Regions from separate parts of the Variovorax sp. LjRoot175 genome, predicted to be linked through region 1. Evidence: predicted binding sites of a transcription regulator. Region 1 holds the regulator's gene; each other region holds the start of a gene.
The links. Region 1 encodes sigma-54, which starts transcription at its own class of promoters, with help from an activator protein. Its sites were predicted from a motif close to TGGCANGNAANCTGCTTT; they were not measured.
Positions count from the first base shown of each region.

Region 2: the regulator sigma-54 is predicted to act here: its motif matches at 3,973-3,990, upstream of ACSQ89_RS09935 (CmpA/NrtA family ABC transporter substrate-binding protein).
Region 3: the regulator sigma-54 is predicted to act here: its motif matches at 1,533-1,550, upstream of glnA (type I glutamate--ammonia ligase).
Region 4: the regulator sigma-54 is predicted to act here: its motif matches at 3,127-3,144, upstream of ACSQ89_RS10610 (circularly permuted type 2 ATP-grasp protein).

Region 1 covers NZ_CAXURY020000001.1:5,506,277-5,511,723, forward strand. Annotated here, with positions in the region: gene ACSQ89_RS27310 (GSU2403 family nucleotidyltransferase fold protein) at 1-155, opposite strand, end outside; gene ACSQ89_RS27315 (hypothetical protein) at 349-702, shown strand; gene ACSQ89_RS27320 (phospholipase D family protein) at 709-2,313, opposite strand; gene ACSQ89_RS27325 (RNA polymerase factor sigma-54) at 2,316-3,896, opposite strand; gene lptB (LPS export ABC transporter ATP-binding protein) at 3,911-4,687, opposite strand; gene lptA (lipopolysaccharide transport periplasmic protein LptA) at 4,684-5,376, opposite strand.
Region 2 covers NZ_CAXURY020000001.1:1,960,861-1,966,307, forward strand. Annotated here, with positions in the region: gene ACSQ89_RS09920 (type IV pili methyl-accepting chemotaxis transducer N-terminal domain-containing protein) at 1-760, shown strand, start outside; gene ACSQ89_RS09925 (ABC transporter ATP-binding protein) at 782-1,615, opposite strand; gene ntrB (nitrate ABC transporter permease) at 1,612-2,535, opposite strand; gene ACSQ89_RS09935 (CmpA/NrtA family ABC transporter substrate-binding protein) at 2,546-3,790, opposite strand; gene ACSQ89_RS09940 (nitrate- and nitrite sensing domain-containing protein) at 4,109-5,410, opposite strand.
Region 3 covers NZ_CAXURY020000001.1:3,965,453-3,970,899, reverse strand. Annotated here, with positions in the region: gene ACSQ89_RS19715 (EI24 domain-containing protein) at 1-648, shown strand, start outside; gene ACSQ89_RS19710 (molybdopterin-binding protein) at 633-1,448, shown strand; gene glnA (type I glutamate--ammonia ligase) at 1,596-3,011, shown strand; gene ACSQ89_RS19700 (hypothetical protein) at 3,143-3,646, shown strand; gene glnL (nitrogen regulation protein NR(II)) at 3,646-4,722, shown strand; gene ntrC (nitrogen regulation protein NR(I)) at 4,745-5,447, shown strand, end outside.
Region 4 covers NZ_CAXURY020000001.1:2,101,030-2,106,476, reverse strand. Annotated here, with positions in the region: gene ACSQ89_RS10620 (hypothetical protein) at 1-393, shown strand, start outside; gene ACSQ89_RS10615 (alpha-E domain-containing protein) at 616-1,572, opposite strand; gene ACSQ89_RS10610 (circularly permuted type 2 ATP-grasp protein) at 1,591-3,099, opposite strand; gene ACSQ89_RS10605 (DUF2126 domain-containing protein) at 3,733-5,447, shown strand, end outside.

The sequences.
Region 1 (5,447 bases):
TTGCCAGGCGCCGGATAGAAGACCCGATACCAGTAGGCATAGCCTGTCCCCCGGCGCAACTGAAGGCTCCCGGGCGTTCCTTGAAGAAGGCGGCCCGCAGACGCAGTGCGTTCCTTGAGCTCGGCGTACTGCGTGCGGAAAGCCAGCTCATGCATGCGGTACAGGGCGTGCTGGACAGGCATGGATTTCTTACCCCACAAAACTGCATTTTATGTGGTAAGTCCGATCCTGAGCTGTACGTCCGCGCTGCAACATTCAGCAACAAGCTTCACGGAACAGGCGGGTCCTGCTTTACGCGGGCCAGGTGCAATGACCCCAACGGCACTTCATGCCTTCAGGAGTTTCTTCATGAACATCGCGCACACCCGTTTCTTCAAGTGGATCGCCGCCGGCGCCTTCTCCGCCGCAGCCGTGCTGGGCGCCACGTCCGCCAGCGCCAGGGACCTGGCCGTGTCGGTGGGCATCCATGTGCCAGGGGTCGCCGTCGGCATTGCCAGCCCGGTCCACTATGCCCCGGCGCCGGTCTACTACGACCCGCCGCCGCGGCACTACCGTCCGGCTCCCGTGTATGACTACCACCGCCCGCCGCCGCGGCACTTCTACCGCCATGAATACCGCGACGAGTACCGGCACGGTGATCGCCATCACTACCGTCATGACCGTCATGACCGTTATGACCGTCATGACCGTTATCGCTACTAATGAGGTCTAGAGCAGGCTCTCCGGCGCCAGCGGCGCCAGCAGCTCAAGCATCAGGTGGTCCCAGAAGCCCGCATCGGGCTCGCTGGTGAGCACCTGTTCGACGCCGGCCTCCTCGCTCACCCATTCCATTTTCTCGGTGCCGGGCGCGAAGCGCACCTTGTAGGCGCCCTGCTGCTTGAGCACCTCGACCAGCTTCAGCACCTGCTGCGCCATCTCGCGGCTGAAGATGAAGAGGCCGATCTCGGTGTTGTGCACTTCCGAGCGCGGGTCGAAATTCATCGAGCCGACGAAGAGCGTGCGCCCGTCGATCACGGCCGACTTGGCGTGCAGGCGTCCGATCTGCGTGCCGAACAGGCCCAGGCGCACGCTGCGCCGCGTGCGCACCGAGCTCAGCTCGTGGATCTCGGCGCCGAGCCGCAGCATGTCGGCCCGGTAGCGGCGGTAGCCGGTGTGGACCACGGGCTCGTCGGTGGCGGCCAGCGAGTTGGTGACCACGCTGATCTTCATGCCGCGCCGGCGGATCTCGCGCAGCACCTCCAGCCCCTCCTTGCCGGGGATCAGGTAGGGCGACACCAGCGTCACGTCGGAACGCCCGCGCCGCATCTGCTCGACCACGTTGTAGCGCACGCTGTCGACGTCGAGCAGCGGCACGCCGCCGTAAGTGACCTGTTTGCCGATCACGCGCTCGGGCGAATCGGCATACGCCTCGGCGGTGGTCCAGATGAGGTCGAGCTTGCCGGCGTTGAGGTTCTCGACGATCGGGCTGTAGCCCAGCAGGTCATTGGGCGCCGGCGGACGTGGTGCCGGGGTGGTGGCCGGGGCAGTCAGCTCCTCGAAGCGCCGCTGCCGTTCCTCCCGCGCGAGCGTGGGCGCGACCACGGTTTCGATCGGCCGCACGTGCTCGCTGTTCCAGTACAGGTCGAACAGGCTGGAAAGGCGCGGGATCAGGGCGCCGGCGACGAAGGTGTCGAGGTCGATGAAGTTCGCGCCGGCCGTCTGCGTGAAGTACGGGTTGCCGATGTTGCGCCCGCCGGCCACCGCCATCGCGCCGTCGGCGATGAAGAGCTTGTTGTGCATGCGCCGGTTGACGCGGCTGAAGTCGAAGAGCGAGGCCGAGAAGCGCCTGAGCATGCTGCCGCGCCCGGCCGGAAACGGGTTGAAGAGCCGCAGCTCGAGGTTGGGTGTGGCGGCCAGCGCGAGCAGCAGCTCGTCCTCGCCCGCGGTGTAGAGATCGTCCATCAGGAGCCGCACGCGCACGCCGCGCTGGGCCGCGTCGCGCAGTGTGCGCAGCAGGTAGCGGCCGGTCTCGTCGTTGTCGATCTGGTAGTACTGGACGTCGAGCGTGCGCTCGGCGCGGCGCGCGAGCTCGAGCCGCGTGTTGAGCGCGAAGTCGCCGCTGGGCATGAGCCGGAAGCCGCTCAAGTCCGCATCCGGCTGCGAGGCCTTGGCGATGCGGCCCAGCACGGTGCCGGTGGACAAGGGCATCGCCTTGGACGGCGTGCGCTCGAATTCGGCCGGCAGCATCGCGCAGCCGCTGGCGAGAAGAAGCACCGCCATCAAGACCAGGCCGAGGCGAATCCAGCTTGGGAGCGGACTCGGACGGCGACTCATCGCTAGAGTGCCTTGCGCAGGTTCGCAGGCGCGATGCGCAGTGCCTCGCGGTACTTGGCCACCGTGCGGCGCGCGCACTCGATGCCCTGCTCCTTGAGCATCTCGGACACCTGGCTGTCGGACAGCGGCTTCCTCACGTCCTCGGCGCTCACGAACTGCTTGATCAGCGCGCGCACCGCGGTGCTGGAGGCGTTGCCGCCGGTTTCGGTGCCGAGCGCCGAGCCGAAGAAGTACTTGAGCTCGACGGTGCCATAGGGCGTGGCCATGTACTTGGCGGTGGTCACGCGGCTGATGGTGGATTCGTGCAGGCCCAGCTCGTCGGCGATCTCGCGCAGCACCAGCGGCCGCATCGCGAGCTCGCCGTGCACGAAGTAGCTCTTCTGCCGCTCGACGATCGCGTTGGAGACCCTGAGGATGGTGTCGAAGCGCTGCTGGATGTTCTTGATGAACCAGCGCGCTTCCTGCAGCCGCTGCGACAGCGCCTGGCTGCCCTCGCCCTTGTGCTGCTTGAGCGCGCCGGCATAGATGTCGTGCACGCGCAGCCGCGGCATGACCTCGGGATTGAGCATGACGCGGAACTTCGCGTTGGTGCCGTGGCCGATGCGCGTGACGATCACGTCGGGCACGACGATGTTGCGCTCGACGTCGACGAAGCGGCGCCCCGGCTTGGGCTCGAGCCTGGCGATCAGCTGCAGTGCGGCGCGCACCTCGTCTTCGTTGCTGCGCGTGAGCGTGGCCAGGCGCTTGAAGTCGCGCCGCGCGAGCAGCTCCATCGGCTGCTTGCAGATCGCGATGGCGGTCTTGCGCACCTGGGCCTCCTCCTCGCTCTCCTTGGCGCTCGCCAGCTGGCGCAGCTGGATGGTCAGGCATTCGCCGAGGCTGCGGGCGCCGACGCCGGCCGGCTCCAAACTCTGCAGCAGGCCCAGCGCGACCTGGAAGTGATGCACCAGTTCGTCGAACTGGTCGTTGTCGTCGCCCGCGAGGCCCGAGGCCAGCGCCGGCAGCGAATCCTCGAGGTAGCCGTCGTCGTTGAGCGATTCGATCAGGAAGCGCAGCGCGGCGCAGTCGTTCTCGTCCAGGCGCAGCGACAGCGCCTGCCGGTGCAAGAAGGACTGCAGCGATTCCTGGCTGCGCGCGAGCTCGGTCGCATCGGTGCGCTCGTCGTCGCCGAGGTTGTTGGCGCGCGCGGGCGCATCGCCGCCCCATTCGCTGTCGTCGGGCGCGAGGTCGACCGTACCGTCGCCCTCCCAGTCGGGTTCGCTGTCGGCGGGCGCAGCCGCTTCGGCATCGCCGTTGGCGGCGACCGCCACCTCGGCCGGCGCCGCGGCCGGGCCGGGGACGAAGTCAGCCTCGCCCTCGGCCTGGCGGTCTTCGTCGCGCACCGGCGCATCGGCCGCCTCGAGACCGAACTCCTCGCGCGGCGCCTCTTCGGCCGTGCGTTCGAGGAACGGGTTCTCGTCGAGCATCTGCTCCACTTCCTGGCTCAATTCGAGCGTGGAGAGCTGCAGCAGCCGGATCGACTGCTGGAGCTGCGGCGTGAGCGCCAGGTGCTGGGAAACGCGAAGCGAGAGCCCTTGCTTCATCGAAGTACGGTCCCCTACATCCGGAAATGCTCGCCCAGGTACACGCGTCGTACCTCGGCGTTGTCGACGATCTCCGAAGGCGTGCCTTGTGCCAGCACATGCCCGTCGCTGATGATGAAGGCGTGATCGCAGATGCCCAGCGTCTCGCGCACGTTGTGGTCGGTGATGAGCACGCCGATGCCGCGTTCCTTCAGGAAACTGATGATCCGCTGGATCTCGATCACCGCGATCGGATCGATGCCGGCGAAGGGCTCGTCCAGCAGGATGAAGCGCGGCTGCGTGGCCAGCGCCCGCGCGATCTCGACGCGGCGGCGCTCGCCGCCCGACAGCGCCAGCGCGGGCGAATCGCGCAGATGGTCGACGCGCAGGTCGTGCAGCAGTTCGCCGAGGCGTTCCTCGATGCGCTGCTTCGACAGCGGCACCGGCCGGCCCGCGTCGTCGAGTTCGCGCTGCAGCTCGAGCACGGCGCGCACGTTCTCCTCGACCGTGAGCTTGCGGAAGATCGAAGCTTCCTGCGGCAGGTAGCTCAAGCCCATGCGGGCGCGGCGGTGGATCGGCATGTGCGCGATCGGTTCGCCGTCGATGCTGATTTCGCCCGCATCCGCCCGCACCAGCCCGACGATCATGTAGAAGGAGGTGGTCTTGCCCGCGCCGTTGGGCCCCAGCAGGCCGACCACCTCGCCCTTTTGCACGCCGAGCGAGACGTCCTTGACGACCTTGCGGCTGCCGTAGCTCTTCTGCAGGCCGCGCGCCTCGAGGCGGCTGCCCAGGACTTCGTTGCCGCCGCTCACTTGCGCTGCTCTCCGCCGAGCGTGGTGGTCGAGCGCAGGCCCGTTCCGGACGCCGGCGCGGAGGCGGCCGGCGCCGCCGGCCTGGCGGACCCGGCAGCGGGCGCGGAGGCGGCCGCCTTGGGCGTGAGGATGGCCTTGACGCGGCCGCCGGGCTGGGTCGCCACGCCCGCATTGGGCGGCAGCGGCGAGCCGTTGACGGTGAAGGTGTCGTTGCTCTGGTCGTAGACGATCAAGGGTCCGCTGCTTTCGTCGTTGGGTGTCGCGCCGACCAGGCGACGCATCACCGCACGGCGGATGAACTTCACGTTGTCGGCGCGGCTGTCGTACTCGATGACTTCCGACTCGCCCTCGATCCACTCGTCGGGGCCGGCGTCGCGCTTCTGCTTGAAATAGGCCAGCTTGCCGGGCGCGGCCGTGACGATGCCGTACTGGTAGCCCTCGGGATCCTGCCGCACGTCGATGCGGATGCCGCGGATGATGATGGTGCCCTTGGTCACCACCACGTTGCCGGTGAAGACGCTGGTCTGCTTGAGGTCGTCGTAGCGCATGGCGTCGGCCTCGATGTTCATCGGCTTGGTGCGGTCCGCCTTCTCGGCCTGCGCCGCCGACACGAAGCCGGCCACGCCCAAGGCGAATACGAAAGCGCGACAAAGGTGGCGAGAAACGGAGGAGGAATGTAACGATGTCATAAAAGGCACGAAACTTGCTGGGCGATTGTATGCGGCCTCATGGATCCGGTTTCCGCCGGCGGATGAAAAAG
Region 2 (5,447 bases), 3.5 Mb from region 1:
GCACGCCAACCTGCGGGTCGGTGAACTCTCGCGTTCGGTGGTCGAGGCGGCCCAGTGGGCCGAGGCGATCAACCGTGCCGGGCAGTTGCGCATGCTCTCGCAGCGGCTGGTGCGCCTGGCGGCGCAGGCGCTCGCGGATGTGGATGCGCGGCGCAGCCGCAGCCTGCGCGCGCAGTCGGTCGAGCGGGTCAAGGACAACCTCGATCACCTGGCTTCCCTCCCGCTGGATCCGACCTCGATGCAGGCGCTGGCGGCCGTGCGCTCGGCATGGGATGCCATGGATGCGGCGCTGTCCTCGCGGCTGTCCGCGGCCTCGCTGACCGCCATCGACGCCAGCGGCGAAGACCTGCTGGTCGCGGCCGAGGCGCTCACCGACGTGCTCGAATCCTCCGCGGGCCGCAGGGCCTTGCGCATCGTCAATCTCTGCGGGCGGCAGCGCATGCGCGCCCATCGCCTGGCCAAGGACGCGCTGCTCGCCGCGATGCTGCCCGAGGGCGCGTGGAGCGCGCGCCTCGCGCCCACCATGGACACTTTCGAGGCCTCGCTGCTGGAGTTGGAGCGCGCGCCGCTGAGCTCGCCCGAGATCCGCGACGCGCTCCATGGCGCCCGCGACGAATGGCTGCGGCTGGTGCGCGGCGTGCGCCATGCCGACCGGGCCGAGGGGCGCGCCGATCTGGTGCGCGCCAGCGAGGTGCTGGCCGATACCTTCGACCGGCTCACCGCCTCGTACGAACACAGCCTGCAGGTCATCATGTCCTGAGCCTGTGTTCGGCCTGCTCGCTCAGGCCGCGACCTTCTCCACGTGCGCCTGGCGCGTGTAGAGAAAGTCGATTACGGCCTTGCGGGCGTGCACGTAGACGGGGTCTTCCGCGAGCTCGACGCGGTTGCGCGGGCGCGGGATGTCGACTGCCAGCACCTCGCCGATGGTGGCGGCCGGGCCGTTGGTGAGCATGACGATGCGGTCCGACAGGAGCACCGCCTCGTCGACGTCGTGCGTGACCATCACCACCGTGCTGTGCGTCTTCTGCACGATGGCCAGCAGCTCGTCCTGCAACTTGGCGCGCGTCAGCGCGTCGAGGGCGCCGAAGGGCTCGTCCATCAGCAGCACTTTGGGTTCCATCGAGAGGGCGCGTGCAATGCCCACGCGCTGTTTCATGCCGCCGGAGATTTCGCCGGGGCGCTTCTGCGCGGCCGGCGTGAGGCCGACCAGCGCGAGCGCCGCTTCGGTGCGCGCCCTGAGCTGCGCCTTGTTCTCGGTCGAAGCGAACACGCGCTCGACGGCGAGGTAGACGTTCTCGTAGCAGGTGAGCCAGGGCAGCAGCGAATGGTTCTGGAACACCACCGCGCGCTCGGGCCCCGGGCCCTTGATCTCGCGGTTGGCGCACAGCAGCACGCCCTGCGTGGGCGTGGTGAGGCCGGCGATCAGGTTCAGCAACGTGGACTTGCCGCAGCCCGAATGCCCGATCAGCGTGATGAACTCGCCCTTGGCCACCTGCAGGTTGATGTCGCGCAACGCGAGGAAGCTGCCCTTGGGCGTCTTGAAGCGCTGTTCGACGTCGTGGATTTCGATGTACTTCATGATGGACCGATCGTCCTGAGCTTGTCGAAGGGTCATGCCTTCACCTCTTCGAACGTGAATGCGGTGGCGATCCGGATCAGCGCGAACTCGAGCACGAGCCCGACCACGCCGATGACGAAGATCGCGATGATGATGTTGGCGACGTTGAGGTTGTTCCACTCGTCCCAGACCCAGAAGCCGATGCCAACGCCGCCGGTCAGCATCTCGGCCGCCACGATCACCAGCCAGGCGGTGCCGACCGCGAGGCGCACGCCGGTCAGCATGTAGGGCAGCACGGCGGGGAACAGGATCTTGGTGAGGATCTTCCACTCGGAAAGATTGAGCACGCGCGCCACATTCATGTAGTCGCTGGGCACGCGCTGCACGCCCACCGCGGTGTTGATGATCATGGGCCAGATCGAGCAGATGAAGATGGTCCAGATCGCGGCCGGGTTGGCGCCCTTGAAGACCAGGAGGCCGATCGGCAGCCAGGCCAGCGGCGACACCGGTCGCAGCAGGCTGATCAGCGGATTGAACATGCGCGAGAGGAACTCGAAGCGACCGATCGCGAAGCCGGCCGGGATGCCGACCGCGGCGGCCAGCCCGAAGCCGAGCGCCACGCGCTGGAGCGACGAGAGCACGTTCCAGCCCACGCCCTGGTCGTTGGGGCCCTTGCTGTAGAAGGGATCGCTGAACACGGTCAGCGCCTGTTGCCAGACGGCGGCCGGCGACGGGAAGCCGGTGGTGCTTTTCAGCGCCACGAGTTCCCAGATCAGGACCAGCAACGCAAAGCCAAGGATCGGCGGCAGCACGCGCAGCCAGATCCAGCTGAAGTCGCGCGGGGCGCGGGGCGTGGTCTCTTCCTGCGCGGGCTCTGCAGGCGGGACGGAGGCGGCCGCGGACTTCCTGGCGGCTGCCGGCGTGGCGAGCTGCCCCTGGGCAGCCTCGAGCGGGGAGTGAAAGACGGCACTGACCATGGCGGGCTCCTCAGGCATTGACCTTGAACGACTCGGCGTACTTCTTCGGATCCTTGCCGTCCCACACCACGCCGTCGATCAGCTTGCTGCTGCGCATCGTGTCCTTGGGAACGGAGGTCTTGGTCGCGGCTGCAGCCTGCTTGTAGATGTCGATGCGGTTGATCTCCGTGGCCACCTTGAGGTAGTCCGGATGCTCCTTCAGCAGGCCCCAGCGCTTGTGCTGCGTGAGGAACCACATGCCGTCGGACAGGTAGGGGAAGGTCGCCGCGCCGTCGTTGTAGAACTTCATGTGGTTCGGGTCGTCCCAGTTCTTGCCCAGGCCGTTGGTGTAGCGGCCCAGGATGCGCTGGTTGATGGCGTCCACGCTGGTGTTGACGTAGCTCTTGTCGGCGATGGTTTCGGCCATCTTGTTCTTGTTCTGCAGGCCGGCGTCGATCCACTTCCCGGCTTCGAGAATCGCGGCCGTCACGGCGCGCGCCGTGTTGGGGTATTTCTTGACGAAGTCGCCGGTGGTGCCGAGCACCTTCTCGGGATGGTCCTTCCAGATGTCCTGCGTGGTGACGGCCGTGATGCCGATGCCGTCCATGATCGCGCGCTGGCCCCAGGGCTCGCCGACGCAGTAGCCGTCCATGTTGCCCACGCGCATGTTGGCGACCATCTGCGGCGGCGGCACGGTGATGACCTTGGCATCCTTCAACGGGTTGACGCCGTTGGCGGCCAGCCAGTAGTAGAGCCACATCGCGTGGGTGCCGGTCGGGAAGGTGTGGGCGAAGGTGTATTCGCCTTTCTCCTTCGCCATCACCTTGGCCAGCGAGGCGCCGTCGACCGCGCCCTTGTCGGCCAGTTTCTTCGACAGCGTGATCGCCTGGCCGTTGTTGTTGAGGGTCATCAGGATGGCCATGTCCTTCTTCGGCCCGGCGGTGCCGAGGTGCACGCCGTAGATCAGGCCGTAGAGCACGTGGGCGAAGTCGAGCTCGCCATTGACCAGCTTGTCGCGCACGCCGGCCCAGCTGGCTTCCTTGCTCGGCACGATCTTCACGCCGTACTTCTTGTCGATGCCGAGCACCGAGGCCATGACGACGCTGGCGCAGTCGGTCAGCGGGATGAAGCCGATCTTGACTTCCTCCTTTTCTGGCTTGTCCGAGCCTTGGGCCCAGACGGCTGCGCGCAGGGCGGGGTCGAGCCCGACCGCGCCGATGGCGGCGGCTTGCAGCACGCGGCGGCGATTCAACTTCGGTTTCAGCAAATCGGTCATGGGGCGAGCTCCGGAATGAAGAAAAGACAAAAAGCACAAAACAAAAAAGGCGTCCCGACCACGCACGGGCCGCTCGATAACGAGCCCTTGCGGGATGGGGACGCCTTTGTCCGGTTCGGTGGGTCGCACCCGCCGTTGGATGCCACCTGCCTGAAGACCCTTGCAGGTCTATGCAGGTTTGTTAAGCAAACTGCGTGCCAGCAGTTCAGAGGGGTGGTTTGCTATCAAATCGATAGCCTCCGAAGTCCGCGTCGTGAGGCAAGAGGCGCCGAATCCCTTGAACTGCGTCGAAGCACAGTTGTTGTGCAGCGCACCAATTCAGGTGCGAGGCGCCCGGGACGCCGGCTCGCCGGGCAGGTATTCGGCCATCGAGAGCACCGATTCGGCGACGTCGACCAGCCTGCGGTTCTGGCTCATGGCTGTCTGGCGCAGCATCTTGTGCGCCTCCTCCTCGCTGAGGCGGCGGTGTGCCATCAGCAGGCCCTTGGCGCGTTCGACCAGCTTGCGCTCGTTCAGGGCCGCGCGCACGGTGTCGAGTTCGTCGCTCATCGCCTGCAGCCGGTGCGACTGCTCCTGCACCATCTCCAGAATCGATCGCTCGAGCTGCCGGCCGTAGGGCGTGGCTGAACCCATGGTTTGCGGGTGGCCCGGCGCGTCTGCAGCGGGCTGCTCGTCGAAGAAGACTGCCGCCGGTGTACCCGCCTCGCGCGCCAGCTTGGCCAGCAGCGCGTCATGGGCCTGCAGCTCGGCCCGGGCCTGGCTCGTTTTCTGTTCGCAGATCCGGCGCAGGTCGGCGGCCAGGCGCTCTTCGATCGATTGCATGGCGTCGATGCGCCGGCTGCAGCAGTCGAACCAGGTCTGGCTCAGTTCGGTATCGAGTGCCACGCCGGCGGGTGCCGCGCAGGCGATGCGGCGCAGCCGTTCCTGCTCCGCCAATTGGGCGGGGGATTGACTGCTGCGCCAGAGCTCGGCGATGCGCGCGCCCGAGAACTCGGCGAAGACCTGGAAGCAGCGCTCCTGCGATTCGATCAGATGCAGCCATTGCTGCTGGCGCGCGCTGTCGTTGTGGCCCGAGGCGAAGGCCGCGGCGCCGCAGGCGCGCTCCTGGCCGGCGAACTCCTTGCCCTGCATGAAATTGAACATGGCCACCAGCTGGCGAGAGATTTCCGGGTCGGTGGCGCCGTCCGCGGCCTCGAACACGACTGCGAGCAGCCCTGCGATCAGCTTGACGAAGGCGGCCGTCGCCTCAGCCGGGCTGAGCTCCAAGGCGCCGACGCGACGGCGCAGTTCGGGCAGGCCCTCGAGGCCCGGCAGCACCCAGGCGATGCGGCTGAACAGGCGCGCACCGTTGCCGATGCGGCCCGCGTCGGCCTCGAGCTGATCGAACGAAGCGCGCACCGCCTCTTCCACGCGCAGGCATTCGGCGATCTGCTCGCTGCGCTGCGAGACGAAACGGTGGCCACGCGACGCCAGCAGCACGTTCGAGATGCCGCGTTCGCGCTGCAGCGCATGGACCAGGCGGCCGATCGTGCCGACCAGCGCGCTGGTGCGGGCGAGCTGCTCCAGCGCGTCGATTTCGCAACGCAGGGCGGCCATCAGAAAGCTCAGTCCGGATTTCATCGTGGGGCGGCATGGCTGAAGAGCCATCCTAAGGACA
Region 3 (5,447 bases), 1.5 Mb from region 1:
ACGGCCGTGCTGGCGCCGATGGTGGTGGTGATCGCGGCCACGCCGCTGATCGTTGTGGTGTCGCTCCTGATCGTGGCCGGGTTCATGGCGCCGCCACTCACGCGGCTGGTGGCCGACCGCCGTTTCCCGTCGCTGGAGCAGAAGAGGGGCGCCTCCTTCTTCGGCAGCGTCGTCCGCTCGCTGGGCCTCACCGTGCTGGCGCTGCTCGCGCTCGTCGTCTCGATGCCGCTATGGCTCATTCCGCCGCTGGTGCTGATCCTGCCGCCGCTGATCTGGGGCTGGCTGACCTACCGCGTGATGAGCTTCGACGCCCTGGCCGAGCATGCGAGCCCGGAGGAGCGCGAGGCCTTGCTGCGCGCCCATCGGCTGCCGCTGCTCGGCGTCGGCGTGCTGTGCGGCTACCTGGGCGCCGCCCCCAGCATCGTCTGGGCGTCGGGGCTGCTGTTCGCTGCGGCTTTCTTCGTGCTGGTGCCGCTCGCGATCTGGATCTACACGCTGGTGTTCGCCTTCTCCGCGCTCTGGTTCGCGCACTACTGCCTGGATGCCCTGGCCCAATTGCGGGCGCAGCGCGCGGCGGCGGCCGTTTCACCTTCCGCGGCCGAGATGGCAGATGTCCATGCGGCCGCCACCCAATGGGGCGCACCATGAGCACACGTTCGTTCGGTCTTCTCGTCGTCGGCGACGAAATCCTGTCGGGCAAGCGTGCCGACAAGCACATGCCCAAGGTCATCGAGCTGCTCGCCGCGCGCGGCCTGCAGCTGGCCTGGGCCGAGTACGTCGGCGACGTGCCGGTGCGCATCACGGAAGCGCTCGCGCGCGCCTTCGCCTCGGGCGACGTCGTGTTCTCCACCGGCGGCATCGGCGCCACGCCCGACGATCACACGCGCCAGTGTGCGGCCGCGGCGCTGGGCGTGCCGCTGGGGCTGCATCCGGAAGCCGAGGTGCTGATCCGCGAACGCATGCAGGACACCGCGCGCGAGCAGGGCACGGTCTACGAGCCCGACCGTCCGGACAACGTGCACCGGCTCAACATGGGCGTGTTCCCGCTCGGCGCCAACATCATCCGCAACCCCTACAACAAGATTCCGGGCTTCAGCGTCGGCGACGTGCACTTCGTGCCGGGCTTCCCGGTCATGGCCTGGCCGATGATCGAATCGGTGCTCGACGAGCGCTATGCGCACCTGTTCGCGCACGGTCGGGCGATGGAGAAATCGGTCATCGTCTACGGCGCCATGGAGGCCGCGCTCACGCCGCTGATGGAAGCCGTCGAACTCGCGCATCCCGGCATCAAGGTCTTCAGCCTGCCGAGCGTGGACCATGCCGAGCACGGCCGCCACATCGAGCTCGGCGTCAAGGGGGATGCCGAGCGCATCGATGCCGCCTACGCACAGCTGCTCGAGGGCCTGCACGCCTTTGGCGTGCGTCTTGGACCCGAATTGGTGCGTTAATCTTGATTGCACCAGTTTGGTTACAACTTGCCTGCTTTTGGGGTTTCGGCGCAGTGCCGGGTACCCCTCTTCGGCAGTGACAATGGGCACAAAAACTGCATTCCCCGTCCCGCAATTCCAACCAACCATCCAAACCAGGAGAACCTGATGGCAAAGACCGTCGCCGATGTACTCAAACTCGTCAAGGAAAACGAGGTCAAGTTCGTCGACTTCCGCTTCACCGATACCCGCGGCAAAGAGCAGCACGTGACCGTGCCCGTGTCCGCATTCGACGAGGGCAAATTCACCGACGGCCATGCCTTCGACGGCTCGTCGATTGCCGGGTGGAAGGGCATCGAGGCTTCGGACATGCTGCTCATGCCCGACCCGAACACGGCCAATATCGATCCCTTCTTCGAAGAAACGACGCTGCTTTTGACCTGCGACGTGGTCGACCCGACCGACGGCAAGCCCTACGAGCGCGATCCGCGTTCGCTCGCCAAGCGTGCCGAGGCCTACATGAAGGCCTCGGGCCTGGGCGACACGGCTTACTTCGGACCGGAGCCGGAATTCTTCGTGTTCGACGGCGTGCGCTGGCAGAACGACATGTCGGGTTGCTTCGTCAAGATCGAATCCGAAGAGGCTTCCTGGAACAGCGCCAAGGAATTCGAGCACGGCAACACCGGCCACCGTCCGGCGGTCAAGGGCGGCTACTTCCCGGTTCCCCCGGTCGACAGCTTCCAGGACATGCGCTCCGAGATGTGCCTGGTGCTCGAGTCGCTGGGCATCCCGGTCGAAGTGCATCACCATGAAGTGGCGAACGCCGGCCAGATGGAACTCGGCACCAAGTTCAGCACGCTGATCCAGCGCGCCGACTGGGTCCAGCTGCAGAAGTACGTGATCCACAACGTGGCCCACGCCTACGGCAAGACCGCGACCTTCATGCCCAAGCCGATCGTCGGCGACAACGGCTCGGGCATGCACGTCCACCAGTCGGTCTGGAAGGACGGCAAGAACCTGTTTGCCGGCGACGGCTACGCCGGCCTGAGCGACTTCGCGCTGCACTACATCGGCGGCATCATCAAGCACGCCCGTGCGTTGAACGCCATCACCAACCCCGGCACCAACAGCTACAAGCGCCTGGTCCCCGGATTCGAAGCGCCGGTGAAGCTGGCCTACTCGGCCAAGAACCGCTCGGCCTCGATCCGCATCCCCTTCGTGGCCAACCCGAAGGGCCGCCGCGTCGAAGCGCGCTTCCCCGATCCGATGATGAACCCGTACCTCGGCTTCGCCGCGATGCTGATGGCCGGCCTGGACGGCGTGGAGAACAAGATCCATCCGGGCGAAGCCGCCAGCAAGGACCTCTACCACCTGCCGCCGGAAGAAGACGCGCTGATCCCGACCGTGTGCCACAGCCTCGACCAGGCGCTCGACTACCTCGACAAGGACCGTGCCTTCCTGACCAAGGGCGGCGTGTTCACCGATGCCTACATCGACGCCTACATCGACCTCAAGATGCAGGAAGTCACGCGTTTCCGCATGGCGACGCACCCTGTCGAATTCGACATGTACTACTCCCTGTAAGCCAGCTTTTCGGCTTTGGCGTTAAAAAGGGACGGCCTTGGGCCGTCCCTTTTCCTTTTGGGGCAAGCTTGCGCGGCCGAACTCCCGAATTGCAGGAAAATGCCGGTTTGCTGCGCACTACATTCACGACCATGAAGACTTCTTCCGTTTTCCTCCTGGCCGCCTTGGCGGCGGCCGGCGTGCACCTCCAGGCCCAGGCCCAGCAGGAGCGCGTCTGGCGCTGCGGCAACGAATACACCAACAACGCGACCCTCGCCCAGCAGCGCGGCTGCAAGGTGATGGAGGGCGGCAACGTCACCGTGGTCCAGGGCACCCGCCCGATCGCGGCGGCTGCGGCAGGCAGCACCGCCGCGCGTGCGCCGGCCGGCAGCCCGCGCGTCGACGGCGCTGACCAGCGCGCACGCGACGGCGAAGCCCGCTCGGTGCTCGAGTCCGAGCTCAAGAAAGCCGAAGAGCGCCAGGCCCAACTGCTCAAGGACTACAACAACGGCGAACCCGAGAAGCAGGGCAGCGAAGCCCGCAACTATCAGAAGTACCTCGACCGCGTGGCCGAGATGAAGGCCGAGATCGCGCGCAACGAAAGCGACATCGCGGGCATCCGCCGCGAAATCGGCCGCCTGCCGGCCAATCGTTGATGGCCTTTGGCAAATCCGCCGCTGCCGCCAAGCGTTTTCAGGCCTTCGACCTTCTTTCCACGCTGATCGCGGTGGTGCGCACCGACGGCGCGGTGCTGTTCGCCAATGCCGGCCTCGAAGACGCGCTGGGCACCTCGCGCCGCACGCTCGAAGGCTCGCAGTTCGGCGCCTGCTTCCATGAGCCGCAGGTGCTGCGCACGGCGATCGACGGCGCGCGCAGCAACGACTTCGCCACGCTGCGCTACGAGGCCTTCCTGCGCCGCGTCAACCACGAGCTGATGCCGGTGCAGGTCACGCTCGCGCAGGGCGACCGCGCGGGCGAACTGATCATCGAAATGTCGCCGCTCGAGCAGCAGGTCCGGCAAGACCGCGAAGAGCGGCTGCTCGACCAGGCGCAGGCCAACAAGGAGCTGATCCGCAATCTCGCGCACGAGATCAAGAATCCGCTGGGCGGCATTCGCGGCGCGGCGCAGCTGCTGCAGATGGAAGTCGAGTCGCGCGACCTCATCGAATACACCCAGGTCATCATCCACGAGGCCGACCGCCTGCAGACGCTGGTCGATCGCCTGCTCGCGCCGCACCGCCGCCCGCACGTGGTGGGCGACGTCAACATCCACGAGGTCTGCGAGCGCGTGCGCTCGGTGATCCTTGCGGAGTTCCCGCGCGACCTGCACATCGAGCGCGACTTCGACGTCTCGATTCCCGAGTTCCGCGGTGATCGCGAGCAGCTCATCCAGGCCACGCTCAACATCGTCCACAACGCGGCGCAGGCATTGGCCGAGCGGCGTGCAGCCGGCGACGCGTGCATCACCTTCAAGACCCGCATCGCACGTCAGGTGATCTTCAACAAGCAGTGGTATCGACTGGCACTGGAATTGCATGTCATCGACAATGGACCGGGTGTGCCGGACGCGATCAAGGACCGCATCTTCTACCCGCTGGTGTCGGGCAGGGAAGGCGGAACAGGCCTTGGATTGACGCTGGCGCAAACTTTCGTGCAACAGCACCACGGCGTGATCGAGTGCGACAGTGTCCCGGGCCGGACCGATTTCAAGATATTGATACCGCTGCCTTAGCTAACAGGGAACAAGGAACTGCATGAAGCCGATTTGGATAGTGGATGACGACCAATCGATCCGCTTCGTGCTGGAAAAGGCGCTGTTGCGCGAAGACCTGCCGACCCGAAGCTTCACCAATACGCGCGAGGTGCTGGCCGCGCTCGAAGCCGCGGCCGACGACGAGATGCAGGGCCCGCAGGTCCTGGTGAGCGACATCCGCATGCCGGGCGGCTCCGGCCTCGACCTGCTCGACAAGATCAAGGCCAAGCATCCCGGCCTGCCGGTCATCATCATGACCGCCTTCTCCGACCTCGACAGCGCCGTCTCGGCCTTCCAGGGCGGCGCTTTCGAATACCTGCCGAAGCCCTTCGACCTGCCGCGCGCGGTGGAACTGATCCGCCGCGCGGTCGACGAAAGCCAGCGCGAGGAAGTGTCCGAGGAACGGATGGCCGCTGCGCCCGAGATGCTGGGCCAGGCGCCGGCGATGCAGGACGTGTTCCGCGCGATCGGGCGCCTGTCGCAAAGCAACGTGACGGTGCTGATCACCGGCGAATCCGGTTCCGGCAAGGAGCTGGTGGCGCGCGCGCTGCACAAGCATTCGCCGCGCGCCAGCGGCCCCTTCGTGGCGATCAACACCGCCGCCATTCCGAAAGACCTGCTCGAAAGCGAGCTCTTCGGCCACGAGCGCGGCGCCTTCACCGGTGCGCAGACCATGCGCCGCGGACGCTTCGAACAGGCCGAAG
Region 4 (5,447 bases), 3.4 Mb from region 1:
GACATCTCCGGCGGCGATGCGCTCACAGCGGATCCGTCGGCATTCGACAAGCAGCCGAAGACCGGCAACTTCTCGCACCGAAGCGCGTACTGGCAGAAAGTCAGCCAAGCCGGCTATCGCCTGGTCGTTGATGAAACTCCATACGGATGGAGAGGCGATCAGTACGCGATCTTCGCGGTTCCGGAAGCAACGAAGTCCGACGATTTCATCGCGCAGGTAGGCGACGATGACCCGCGAAACCAGAACACGATTCGCCCGATGCGTCGCTCGCCGACTGGGCGCGAAAGGAACCCTGTAACCACGAACTGCTCGGTCAAATTCGCAAGCAGTACCGTTTGGCCGAGCCGACGATGGCCGCGTACTATCAGGGCCGCTTTGGCCGCTCGAAGGTAGAGTCACGGCGCATGGCGGCCTATGCGCTGGACATCATGTTCCGCTCGCACTATGTGTTTCATAGGGAACGGCACGATGCACCCAACAATGAATCACCATCGAATCCGTGGCGGACCGGAAAGTCTGCTTTGAATCGCCCATCGGTGTTTAGAGTCGGTCCTACAGGTCGATGAACTTGCGCCCACAGCGCGCCGTAGTCGCCGACTCGCAGTCGAAAAATGCTCAGTGCCCAGGCACCAAAAAGTCCTGACTGATCCGCCACCCCAACTCATTCACCCGATCGAGAAACTGCGTCAGATAGGCATGCAGTCCCGTCGCCAGAATCTCATCGACCCGCGCGTACTGCAAATCGGCCAGCAGCTTCCCCGCACGCCGCTGCGTCTCCGCGCTCTGGTCGTTCTGCACCTTCGCAAGATTGCTCACCACTTCGACCAGGCTCGCATGCAGCGAACGCGGCATGTCGGCGCGCAGGATCAGGAGCTCGGCCACGCGTTCAGGCTTGATCACGTCGCGGTACACCTTGCGGTAGACCTCGAAGGCCGAGACGCTGCGCAGGATCGCGCTCCAGTGATAGAAGTCGTACTCCTGGTCTTCCTCGGTGGCGGTGCCGAAGAACTCGCTGTTGAGCGCATGGAACTTCACGTCGACCAGGCGTGCCGTGTTGTCCGCGCGCTCCAGGAAGGTGCCCAGGCGCGAGAAGTGGAAGGCCTCGTCCTGCAGCATGGTGCCCAGGGTCACGCCGCGCGAGAGGTGCGAGCGGAACTTGACCCATTCGAAGAACTGGCCCGGGTCGCGCTCGAATTCGCCGGCGCGCAGCATGCGGTTGACCTCGAGCCAGGTCGTGTTCTGCGTCTCCCAGGCTTCGGTGGTGAGCGCGCCGCGCACGGCCCGCGCGTTCTCGCGCGCGGCTCGGAGGCACGAAAGGATCGACGAGGGATTGGACTCGTCCTTGACCATGAACTCCATCACCTCGTCGGGCACGATGTGCTCGTGCTTTTCGTTGAACAGGGGCAGCAGCTCGCTGATGGAGAGCAGGCCCTGCCAGCCGTACTTGGCAACCTCGGCCGATTGCGGCAAGAGCGAGGTCTGGTAGTTGACGTCGAGCATGCGCGCGGTGTTTTCGGCCCGCTCGGTGTAGCGCGACATCCAGTAGAGGTGATCGGCGGTGCGTGACAACATGCTGTGGTGCTCCCCTGATCAACCCACTTGGGTTTGCGATTGCGATTGCGACTGCGATTCCGAGCGCGGCTTGGTGCGACGGTCCCCTTCGAGAATCCAGGTGTCCTTGGTGCCGCCTCCCTGCGACGAATTGACGACCAGCGAGCCCTCCTTGAGCGCGACGCGCGTGAGGCCGCCGGGCACCATCTGCACTTCCTTGCCCGAGAGCACGAAGGGGCGCAGGTCGATGTGGCGCGGCGCGATGCCGGCCTCCACGAAGGTGGGCGAGGTCGACAGGCTCAAGGTGGGCTGCGCGATGTAGCCGTCGGGCTTGGCGAGCACGGCTTTCTTGAAGTCCTCGATCTCGGCATGCGTCGCCGCCGGGCCGATCAGCATGCCGTAGCCGCCGGCGCCGTGCACTTCCTTGACCACCAGGTCCTTCATGTTGGCCAGCGTGTAGTCGAGTTCCTCCTTGTTGCGGCACATGTAGGTGGGCACGTTCTTGAGGATCGGCTTCTCGCCGAGGTAGAACTCGATCATCTTCGGCACGTAGGGGTAGATCGACTTGTCGTCCGCCACGCCGGTGCCGACCGCATTGCAGATCACGACGTTGCCCTCGCGGTAGGCGCGCATGAGGCCGGCGCAACCGAGCGTCGACGTGGGGCGGAACACCTCGGGGTCGAGGAAGTCGTCGTCGACGCGGCGGTAGATCACGTCGACGCGCCGCGGGCCGCGCGTGGTGCGCATGTAGACGAAGTCGTCCTTGACGAAGAGGTCCTGCCCTTCGACCAGCTCCACGCCCATCTGCTGCGCGAGGAAGGCATGCTCGAAGTAGGCGCTGTTGTACATGCCGGGTGTGAGCACCACCACGGTGGGCTCGGCGGTCGCGGGCGGCGCGGAGGCGCGCAGGGTTTCGAGCAGCAGGTCGGGATAGTGCGCCACCGGCGCGACGCGGTTCTGGCTGAACAGCTCGGGGAAGAGCCGCATCATCATCTTGCGGTTCTCCAGCATGTAGCTCACGCCGCTGGGAACCCGCAGGTTGTCTTCGAGCACGTAGTACTCGCCGTTGCCGGCCGCGTCCGGCGCGCGCACGATGTCGATGCCGGAGATGTGCGAGTAGATGTCGTTGGGCACCTTCACGCCCACCATCTCGGGGCGGTACTGCGCGTTGTTGAAGATCTGCTCTGAGGGGACCACGCCGGCCTTGACGATCTCCTGCCCGTGGTAGACGTCGTGGATGAAGCGGTTGAGCGCGGTCACGCGCTGCACCAGCCCCTTCTCCATGCTTTCCCACTCGTGCGCGGGAATGATGCGCGGCAGCAGGTCGAAGGGGATCAGGCGCTCGGTGCCCGAACCGTCCTCGTCCTTCGCGCCGTACACGGCAAAGGTGATGCCGACCCGGCGGAAGATCATTTCCGCCTCCTCGCGCCGCGATCGCATCACCTCGCCGGGCTGCTTCGCGAGCCATTGGTCGTAGCGCTTGTAGTGGTTTCGGACCGCTGCGCCATGGTAGGGCAGCTGCTCGTACATCTCGTCGAATTTGTGCATGGGACGACCAATCTCCTTGGGCGTAGCTTAGCAAGTTCAGGGCCAGTGCTTCTAGGGAACAACGTGGTGCCAGTAGCGTTTCGCGGTCCGGCGCTGGCATTCGCGGGGGCACGCGCGGCATGCCGCGGTCGTTACCGCCGGCCCCAGCGCGCCGATTCGAGGTCGAAGAGAAGCGCACAGCGCCATCGCCGCGCTGCGGCATCTGCGAAACGATGCCCACCACCTGCAGGTCGCGCCCCTCGAGCGCGGGCGCCAGCGCATCACCCGCATAGGCGGTCGCGCGCCAGCCCGCGAGGCCGGCGCCGGCCATCGCGCCGAGCAGCAGCATGGCCAGGGCCGAGCGTCGCAATCCCCGCAGCAACAGCCCGCCGGCGACCGCGGCCAACAGCACCCCGGCGTAAACACCACCATGTCACAGCGCCGCCTGCTGCAACTGCAGCGCAGCGCCCAGCACCGAGCCGGCCATGGCGGCAAAGAAAGCCAGGCCGCGCGGCTCCCCGCCCGGCGTCACGCAACGATCCCTGATGACATGCTGCAATCGCTCCCTTACACGCTCTCTGTGGCGCGCTAATTGCTAACCGTGTGGGCTAGTATGCGTCTCACTCCGAGGCAACCTCGACGTTCCGAGAAAAAATGTCCATCCACGCCGCTCTCCACCACGTCACCCACTACAAGTACGACCGCCCGGTGCAATTGGGACCGCAGGTGATCCGCCTGCGCCCCGCGCCGCATTGCCGCAGCAACGTGATCTCGTATTCGTTGCGCGTCGAGCCCGAGCAGCACTTCATCAACTGGCAGCAGGACCCGTTCGCGAACTACCAGGCGCGGCTGGTGTTCCCCGAGAAGACGCGCGGGTTCAAGGTCACGGTCGACCTCGTGGTCGAGATGGCGGTCTACAACCCCTTCGACTTCTTCCTCGAGCCGCAGGCCGAGAACTTCCCTTTCAAGTACACCGAATCGCAGGCGCAGGAACTCGCGCCCTACCTCGTGGCCGACCCTGCCACGCCGCTGGTCGCGGCCTACCTCGAGAAGATCGACCGCAAGACGAAGCGCACCATCGACTTCCTCGTCGGCCTCAACCAGCAGGTGCAGAAGGACGTCGGCTACCTGATCCGCATGGAGCCCGGCGTGCAGACGCCCGAGCAGACGCTGGCCAATGCCTCCGGTTCCTGCCGCGATTCGGGCTGGCTGCTGGTGCAGCTGTTGCGCCATTGCGGCCTGGCGGCGCGCTTCGTTTCGGGCTACCTGATCCAGCTCACGCCCGACGTGAAGGCGCTCGACGGCCCCAGCGGCACCACGGTCGACTTCACCGACCTGCACGCCTGGTGCGAGGTCTATCTGCCCGGCGCCGGCTGGATCGGGCTCGACGCCACCTCGGGCCTGATGGCCGGCGAAGGCCACATCCCGCTGGCCTGCACGCCCACACCTTCGAGTGCGGCGCCGATCGAAGGCGCGGTCGACGAGGCCGAGGTCGAATTCGCCCACGAGATGAAGGTCACGCGCATCCACGAATCGCCGCGCGTGACCAAGCCCTATACCGACGATCAATGGGCCGAGGTGCTGGCGCTCGGCGAGGCAGTCGACGCGCGCCTGAATGCTGGCGACGTGCGCCTCACGATGGGCGGCGAGCCGACCTACGTCGCCACCAGCGACCGCGACGCGCCCGAATGGAACACCGATGCGCTCGGCCCGACCAAGCGCGGCTACGCGACCGAGCTCGTGCACAAGCTGCGCGCCGAATACGGCCAGGGCGGCTTCCTTCATTTCGGCCAGGGCAAGTGGTACCCGGGCGAACAGCTGCCGCGCTGGGCGCTGTCGATCTTCTGGCGCGCCGACGGCCAGCCGCTGTGGCACAAGCCCGAGCTCTTCGCCGACGAACGCACGCCCACCCACTACACGAGCGAAGACGCGCGCCGCTTCACCAGCGCGCTCGCGCACAAGCTCGGCCTCACCGACCGCTTCGTGCAGCCAGGCTACGAAGACGTCTACTACTACCTCTGGCGCGAGCGCCGGCTGCCGGTGAACGTCGACCCCTTCGATTCGAAGCTCGACGACGAGCTGGAACGCGTGCGCCTGCGCCGCGTGTTCACGCAGAAGCTTGATGCGGTGATCGGCTACATGCTGCCGATCGAGGCCGCGAACGCCGACACCGATGCGCCGGCGCTCGCCGGACCGGGCTGGAAGACCGGCCCCTGGTTCCTGCGCGACGACCGCATGTACCTGGTCCCCGGCGATTCGCCGATGGGCTACCGCCTGCCACTCGATTCGCAACCCTGGGTCAGCAAGGGCGACTATCCCTACCTGGTGGAGCGCGACCCCACCGCGCCGCGCGCGCCGCTGCCCGCCTC